DNA from 2 places in the Pseudoalteromonas sp. PB2-1 genome. Region 1 is predicted to be linked to the other one. Evidence: riboswitches for the same ligand, from Rfam matches in the RefSeq annotation. Region 1 holds a riboswitch; the other holds the start of a gene.

Region 1 (4,251 bases):
GTTGCTCCCGCCCCTTTTAATTGCATATCCCACAATGTGCCTCCTTGATCCTCAATCGCACCAAGCAAATGCGCTCTGCCATCACCAAGACGCGGTGAAAAATGACCAAACTGATGACCTGAGTAACCAAGTGCAACCGGAGCAACGGCGCTATCTATCGTTGAACCAGATAGCAATTTAGCTAAAAGTTCGCTGTCATGTTTAATTAAAAAGTTATCAGCCAGCCTATCATTGAATAGCAGTAATTGCGGCTCAGCAACGGCGCTCGGCATATCTTTAATGGCAAGCAGTTCACTAATATCTGTGTATCGAGTTTGCAGTTTCATAGCTGTCCTTAACGTGTGGCTACACCTACGCGGTTATCACCAACCCCATAGGCCACAAGCTGACTAAGTGCTTGCAGGCTATAGCCACTTTGCTGTTGTAGTTCATTGAAAAAATCTTGCGCTGCTTGTAACGATTTTTTAGTTTGTAAGCCCCCGTCTATCAACTCGTGAGCACGCAAGTAGGTTTCTACATCGCGAGAAAGTAAAAAGGTATCTTTACCAAGCGCTCGCAAAGCGTAAGGGCCAGTATTCCCTCCTAAACGCGCACCATGTTTTTTAAGATAGGCCCACAAGCCAATAATATTGTCAGTTGGCCAATCCGCAATAAACTGGCTGAAGCTGCCATGTTTCTCAGCAACTTCGTGGATCATGTATGCGTTTTCTGGGATCGTTTGTACTTTTTTAAAATTACGAACTATGCGCTCGTCACTGGCTTTTTGCTCAAGCATATCCGGTGGCATCATCAACAATTTTTCTACGCTGAAATCCCAAAACACGTCGCGAAAACCTGCCCACTTGTTATTGATAACAGACCAATAAAAGCCACTTTGAAAAACTTTACGTGTGAACTCTTCTAACCATAAATCGTCATGCATTTTGGCAATATCAGTATCATCGAGCGGGTTTGATAACAGTGTCTGCAGCATGTCTTCGCTGCCCTTTCGAGATACGGCTCGTTGATAAATATCGTTAAATTTTTCCATCATTTTTCCAATTTATTTGGTTAACGCTAAGTGTACGTAAAAACACGCTTATACGTAACCATGTTGCAAAATCGGTCACTAAAAACAAACCCTTCGCCTTGACACCTAGATGGCTAAAATGCTTTAATCGCCGAATATACCCTATTTAACTATGTTGGCTTTAACCTTTAAAGCGAGCATAAAGGGCTGGAAGAGGTGCGTTATTCAGGTAGCGTATGGGAAGAGCACAGACTCTGTTGATCATACGTGAGGGGAATTAACGCCGAGAAGTAACACCGTTTGTGAGGTGCTTATTTCGGGCGACTGGGCTGAATCCCAGCGACTGTCACCAACAATAGCAAAGTGCTATTGATTAGTTTGGTGGAGAGCTTCTGGTCTTAGTATAATAAGGCCGTCGCGTCTTTATTATTTTAAGCCCATTCGCTCTTCGAATTATACCTTGTTCGAATGACGACATGCGGCTCCATTCAAATGTTCCCGCATAAACTCTTCGAATACCTTATAAGTTCGTGAGAGATGATCAACAATTTTGATTTAAACGACTATCCATTATGGACAGCGCTTGTCACGCCATTTTCTGAATCTGGCGAGGTCGATTACACGGCCCTTGAACAACTGGTGGCTGAGCAGCAAGATGCAAATAACGGCATTTTATTACTTGGCAGTACTGGTGAAGGACTGGCGCTTTCACTTAAAGAGCAGCAAGCCATTGTTGAGCATGTTTGCCAATTAGCACCGAGTGTCCCCCTCATGGTTGCTGTAGGCGGCATGAACCTTAAACAACAAATTGCTTGGGTTGAATACTGCAATCAACTCCCTATTCATGGCTATCTATTGGGCTCACCTCTGTATGCAAAACCTGGGGTTGTTGGCCAAACACATTGGTTTGAAAGCCTACTTAACGCAAGTCATCACCCTTGTATGTTGTATAACGTACCTGGAAGAAGCGCAGTTGAGATTGCACCGCAGGTGATCAAAAACCTTGCTGAGCACAAAAACCTGTGGGCTTTAAAAGAAGCCAGTGGCGACATTAGTAAATTTGAAGGTTTTAGAACGGCATCGCCAACACTGGCCATTTTCAGTGGCGATGATGCACTTATGCCATATTTTGCTCAAGCTGGTGCAAAAGGTTTAGTGTCGGTTGCCGCGAATGCTTGGCCGAGTCAAACCCATGAGTTTGTTAAACGCAGTTTAAGTGGTCAATACCCAAATCTATTCACCGATTGGTCGCAAGCAATCCAAAGTTTATTCGCTGTGGCAAACCCAATCCCCGTAAAAGTACTGATGCACCTGCAAGGTAAAATAAATACCCCGCATTTACGTCCGCCGCTTACGCATTTAGAGCTTGAGCAAACAGACGGCATCACCCACGCAAACAACACAATTTTATCTTGGAACTAAAAACAGGTTTTATCATGAGCTGGTTAGAATTATTAAACAACTTAGAATCAGGCGCAGTTCGCGCAGCAACACAAGACGAGAACGGCAACTGGCACGCCAATGTTGACGTTAAGCAAGGCATTTTAGAAGCTTTCAAAAATGGCACGAATACCGAGTTCCCAGGTGGTTTTGTTGATAAGCACAACTTAGCACCACAAGGCTTTGCAGCCGATGCAGGCGTGCGTATGGTACCAGGTGGTAGCAGTGTTCGTCGTGGCGCACACGTTGCCAAAGGCACGATTATCATGCCACCAGCGTATGTAAATATTGGTGCTTTTATCGATGAAGGCACGATGGTCGACAGCCACGCACTAGTGGGCTCATGCGCACAAGTAGGTAAAAATGTCCACCTAAGTGCAGCAGTACAGTTAGGTGGCGTACTTGAGCCAATTGGTGCCAGCCCAGTGGTGATTGAAGATGATGCATTCATCGGCGCAGGCTGCGTTATTGTTGAAGGTGTGGTTGTGAAAAAAGGTGCTGTGCTTGCACCGGGTGTGCGCTTATCTGCAACTATTCCCGTCTACGATTGTGTGAATGAGCGCCAGCTAGATAAAGGTGAAGCGATCCCAGAAAACGCGATTGTGATCCCAGGCTCTCGCCCTGCTTCAAATGCGTGGGCTCGCGAGCAAGGTCTAAGCATGTCTTGTGCACTGATAGTGAAATACCGTGACGAACAAAGCGATGCATCATTATTGTTAGAAGAGGTTTTACGTTAATGAGCTTTTTGAGCACGCCCATCAAGCAAGCGGTTGCACACGTTTCAACGCATCTTGATACGCCATTTTTTATCTATGATTTAGATAAATTAACTGCACATTTAAATCAACTGACTGCGCAAACCGATGTGAAACTTTGGTATGCCGTTAAGGCCAACCCACTGTCTCGCATTATTCAATGTTTAGACAGCGCAGGGTTTAACTTTGATGTTGCAAGCAAAGGTGAACTTGAGCAAGTACTTGCTCAGGGCATCGATAGCGAGCGCGTGCTCAACACAGGGCCTGCAAAGAGCCCTGCACAAATTTCACATTTTATTGCTCGCGGCGTACGTACCTTTGTGGCCGAGAGCATTAACCAAGTGCGCTGGTTAAACGAACAAGCAATGAAAGCAAATTGTCAGTTGCAAATTCTATTGCGTGTACAACTGCGTTGGCCAGACAGCGAAAAGAACCCGCTTGGCGGCGACAGCCTCACTCCTTTTGGTTTGGGCTGTGATGAGTGGCAAGCTCTCACGGTCAGTGATTACCCAGCTCTTAGCTTTGACGGTCTGCATATTTTCCAATGGGGCAATATGCTGAGCACTAATAAGCTCGCAGAGTTATGGCGCACGATGATTTCGCCATTACAACAGCTGGCTAACTCACTAAGTATTAATCTTAATATTCTCGATTTAGGCGGGGGCTTAGGCATCCCTTATACCCAAGATGCTAACCGACTTGATTGGTCTGCACTTATCGAGACCCTCGCGAGCATTAAAGCTGATGCTGGTGTCAAAGAGCTTTGGATGGAACTTGGCCGCTATGCGGTGGGCGAATGTGGTCATTACGCAACCCCAGTCGTTGAGCGCAAAGAGAATTACAATCAACAGCAGGTGATTTTATCAGGCGGTATTAACCATTTACTTCGCCCTGCAGTGACAAGCCAAAATTTTCCTGCGGCGTTATTGCGTAAATCGACAGCTGAACCTAAGGCAATGACTTTATACGGCCCACTTTGCACCGCCCTTGATTGCTTGGGTGAACACCAATTAGCAAGCGATTTAAATGAACAAGACTGGTTGGTAT
Region 2 (4,251 bases), 1.7 Mb from region 1:
AATTGAGAATAGTTTTATGACTTAGATACTGCTAGAATCCGCGCCGAAACACTCGAATTACAATTTTTACATTATTATAAAGGTTGTTCAAACACCATGGTAACCCCACTTATCCTAACCCTGATAGCGGTGGCATTTTTGCTTATCGTTATAGAGGATATTATCCATGTAAACAAGGCCAAAACGACGCTTTTTTTTGGCACTTTATGCTGGATTATCTTGTTTATCTCTCCAATTCATGGGCAAACCCCAGAAACTATCCAACATCAACTTGATCATAATATTTTAGAAATAGCGACGTTGTGGTTATTTCTTATGGCTGCAATGACCTTTGTCGCTTATTTAAACTCGAAAGGGTTTATTCAAAATATTGTGCATAAAATTATGCCAAATCAAATCAGTGAACGGAAGCTGATGTTTTTGATTGGTGGTTTTGCGTTTTTATTTTCATCGATTTCAGACAACATAACCGCGACTTTAATCTCGCTTGCGGTGGTGATGTCACTGAAATTAGACCCTAAAAAATTAATAAAATATGCCACCTTAATTGTATTTAGTGTGAACTCGGGTGGGGTATCGCTTATTACAGGTGATGTAACGACCTTAATGATATTCCTCGATGAAAAAGTCACTATTGGTAACTTGTTATTACTTATTGTGCCTTCGCTTGCAAGCGTCGCATTACTGGCTGTGATGTTATCAGCAGGAATGTCAGGTAATGTGGTATTTGAAAAGCAAATGGCTCGTCGTATTGAAAAAACCGACATTACCATTGCGGTTATCTTTTTCTCGACCATTATTGCCACCTTAACTTTGAGCGTTCTTTATAGTGTGCCACCGTTATTAACCTTTTTATTTGGTTTATCATTAATGTTTTTGGTTGCGCAATTTTTGATGCGCAAAAAAGACGTAAACAAAAAAATCATCGACTATATTCGTGAGATTGAATACGACACACTGTTGTTCTTCGTTGGGGTATTACTGTTAGTTGGTGCACTGAAAGAAGTGGGTGTGTTATCTCAATTTACACATTTATATGAGCTTATGGCTCCTGAGTATGCGAATTACTTAATGGGCTTGTTGTCGGCTGCGGTTGATAACGTGCCACTAACAGCTGCATTACTCAAAGCCGACATTGTTATGAGCCCTCAGCAATGGCTGTCATTTACTTATGCAACAGGGGTTGGTGGTTCAATGCTTATTATTGGGTCTGCCGCGGGTATTATTGCGATGAGTAAAGTCAAAGCATTAACGTTTATGAGTTATTTAAAAATGTCGCTGTATTTATTAATAGCCTATACAGCGGGTTATTATGGCTCACACCTAGCGGGAAGTTTTATTTAACACTTGACAGCTAGACGTCTAAACGATAACTTTCAAAGCCTGCTTTTAACAGCAGGCTTTGTTATTTTAACCAAGTGTTAACTTAACATTCAGAAGAGGTGCGATACTTAGGTAGTTAATGTGAGGTGACGAACGCCAATGACCATTAATGAGGGAAGTACTCGCCGAGAAAAATAGCTGGACGTCACGGTTATTTTTCGGTTTATGGGGCTGAATCCTCAAAACTGTCACCAAACTAGGTGGAGAGCTTCTGGCATGGACTACTCTTTATTTTCAAAGCACCCCCTTGCCGAGTTCTTCTTGAATTACTGTGGATAGTTTTCCACAAAAGGAGACGACATGAATACCCAATTAGCCGCCAACACAAAATCAGATTACGTTGTTGCAAAATTTGGTGGCACCAGTGTAGCTAATTTTGATGCTATGAGCCGCTGTGCAGAAATTGTATGCGCGGATAATCAAGTACGTATTGTTGCTGTTAGTGCCAGTGCGGGCGTTACTAACCATTTAGTTGCATTGTGTAAACGTGATTTGAGCGCGGCTGAGCGCGATGAACACATCACGGGTGTTATTGCTATTCAAGAGAATATTTTAGCTGAGCTATCGCTTGATGCCGATTTAGCTCATGGCTTTAATGAGACTTTAAGAGCATTTCAGGTACTTGCTACTGAAGGGATTAAATCAGCGGCAGAGCAAGACGAGCTGCTAAGTTTTGGTGAGCGCTTATCATCGTATTTATTTACGCAAGTGTTGCGTGGCCAGGGTTTAGATGCGGTGCGATTTGATGTGCGTAAAGTATTAAAAACAGATAGCCAATTCGCTAAAGCCACTCCAAACATTGCTGCAACAGCTGCTGCTGCAAAAAAACATTTAGTGCCATTGTTAGCTGAGCAAGTTGTAGTAACACAAGGGTTTATTGGCAGTGATGAATATAACCAAACAACGACTTTAGGCCGTGGCGGCTCAGATTACAGTGCGGCATTACTGGCTGAAGCAATCAACGCAAAGAGTGTGCATATTTGGACGGATGTGGTGGGTATTTTCAGTACTGATCCGCGTTTATGTGTAAAAGCTACACCTATTGCAAGGCTTAGCTTTGATGAAGCCGCTGAAATGGCTACCTTTGGGGCAAAAGTGCTGCATCCAGCTACTATTTTACCGGCAAGCCGCAGCCATATTAGTGTGTTTGTAGGTTCAAGCCGTGAGCCACAATTAGGCGGCACATGGATTGAAAAAGAAAAGTCAGAGCAGCCAGGTATCCGAGCAGTCACGCAGCGTAAAAACCAAATTCTTTTAACGGTTAAAAGCCCAGAAATGCTTCTTGCGAGTGGTTTCTTAGCGCGTGTATTTACTATCTTAAGTGAATTTAATATTTCGGTTGATTTGGTTACTACCTCAGAGATCAGTGTTGCAATCACGTTAGATAACGCACCGAATGCATCACGTCCTGAGCTGGATCAAGCTTGTTTAGATAAGCTTTCTGAGTTTTGTCATGTGTCGGTTGAGAATAACTTAACGCTGGTGGCTCTAATTGGCTCTGAGATTCAACTGCGACAACAAGAGACCAACTTAATGCAAGTATTGAGTGATTTTAATATTCGTTTAATTTGTCATGGTGCAAGTAAACATAACCTGTGCTTTTTGGTGGAGCAGAGCGAGTCTGACCTTGTTGTTCAAGCTATTCATAGTCGATTATTAGAAAGCCAAGTCGCGGCATAGGTCGTTAAAGTTAATAAAAGAGCACTGCCAGTCAGTGCTTTTTTGTGCCACCACGCTTATGTCAAAATCATTCAGTGTGTTACTTGAGGCCGTGAGGTTATGTTTTTCGATTTCAGTAAACACATTCGGGCTCAAAAGTTTAGCGATAGGTTGCGATGTTGCTTTGGCAAGCGCTTCTTTTAGTGTCCAAATTCTAAAAAAACATCCAGCTTGCTCATTTATATCGCTAAAGCCACTTATTAAATTAACTTCATTGCGATCGTAAAAATGTTTGGCGAGCTTCACAAAAGGGGCGTGTTTTCGAACAGTGTTCGATATCAAAACCAAATTGATCTTGCTCGGGGTTAAGCGCTGCACCAATAAAACCACGGGAATGTGATAAGCAAGCCCAAATTGGTTCACTTAAAGGCGAGTGAAGCTTCAATTTGTTGTCTACGTCATCAAATTGGCTCGAAATTGCGCAAAGTGGTGTGTTTTTAAGTAAAGGATTGCTGCGTTTTAATAAATACTTAAGCACTAAGCGCGTGGCAATATACTCTTGCTTAGCGGCTGGCATTTTGCGCTTTGTAAGTACACTAAGCTCGAATTCACTGAGTAACCTTTCAATGGGCAGGGAGCTGATATTGATACGTGAAGCATCCATAAGTACAACTTGTTTATCAGTTGAACTTAGCCCTGAATCAATTTTTAAGGTGTTAGAAAAATAGTGACTGCTCATGGTTTGTGGCTTTTACGAAACCCTACAATTAGATTTGTTTATTTTTACAGCAAATGCTCTTGTATGGGCACGAACAAACGCAAATTGTTTACGCAGTTGACTGTAATTATGGTTTAATGAGGAAAAATAATAACAGAAATGTAGATGTATGGCACAAGTTCGTGATGGCTTCCAAAGTCGTATTGGTTTTGTACTTGCCGCTTCTGGTGCGGCAGTAGGTTTAGGTAATATTTGGGGGTTCCCAACGCAGGCGGCAAACCATGGCGGCGGTGCATTTTTACTTGTTTATTTTATCGTTATTTTCTTATTAGCACTTCCTGCTTTGTATACTGAGTTGTATTTAGGCCACCAAGCGCAGGCAAACCCAGTTAAAGCGCTATCAAGTGCATGGCAAGACACCGCAGCCAAAGTTGGAGCTGCAGCTGGTTATATAGGCTTGTTTGGCGCTGTTGTGATGCTGAGCTTTTATT

Evidence for each region. Region 1 has a riboswitch for lysine ahead of dapA (4-hydroxy-tetrahydrodipicolinate synthase). Riboswitches for the same ligand answer to the same signal wherever they lie in the genome.
Region 2: linked by a shared signal. The riboswitch ahead of lysC (lysine-sensitive aspartokinase 3) and the one ahead of dapA (4-hydroxy-tetrahydrodipicolinate synthase) in region 1 are both predicted to bind lysine.

The regions. Positions count from the first base shown of each region.
Region 1 covers NZ_CP090667.1:243,562-247,812, reverse strand. The annotation lists gene L0Z67_RS01220 (protein adenylyltransferase SelO) at 1-326, opposite strand, end outside; gene L0Z67_RS01215 (DNA-3-methyladenine glycosylase I) at 335-1,030, opposite strand; lysine riboswitch at 1,213-1,409, shown strand; gene dapA (4-hydroxy-tetrahydrodipicolinate synthase) at 1,547-2,431, shown strand; gene L0Z67_RS01205 (2,3,4,5-tetrahydropyridine-2,6-dicarboxylate N-succinyltransferase) at 2,446-3,186, shown strand; gene L0Z67_RS01200 (PLP-dependent decarboxylase) at 3,186-4,251, shown strand, end outside.
Region 2 covers NZ_CP090667.1:2,184,341-2,188,591, reverse strand. The annotation lists gene nhaD (sodium:proton antiporter NhaD) at 97-1,344, shown strand; lysine riboswitch at 1,430-1,602, shown strand; gene lysC (lysine-sensitive aspartokinase 3) at 1,684-3,063, shown strand; gene L0Z67_RS10235 (4'-phosphopantetheinyl transferase superfamily protein) at 3,040-3,348, opposite strand; gene L0Z67_RS10230 (hypothetical protein) at 3,314-3,781, opposite strand; gene L0Z67_RS10225 (sodium-dependent transporter) at 3,930-4,251, shown strand, end outside.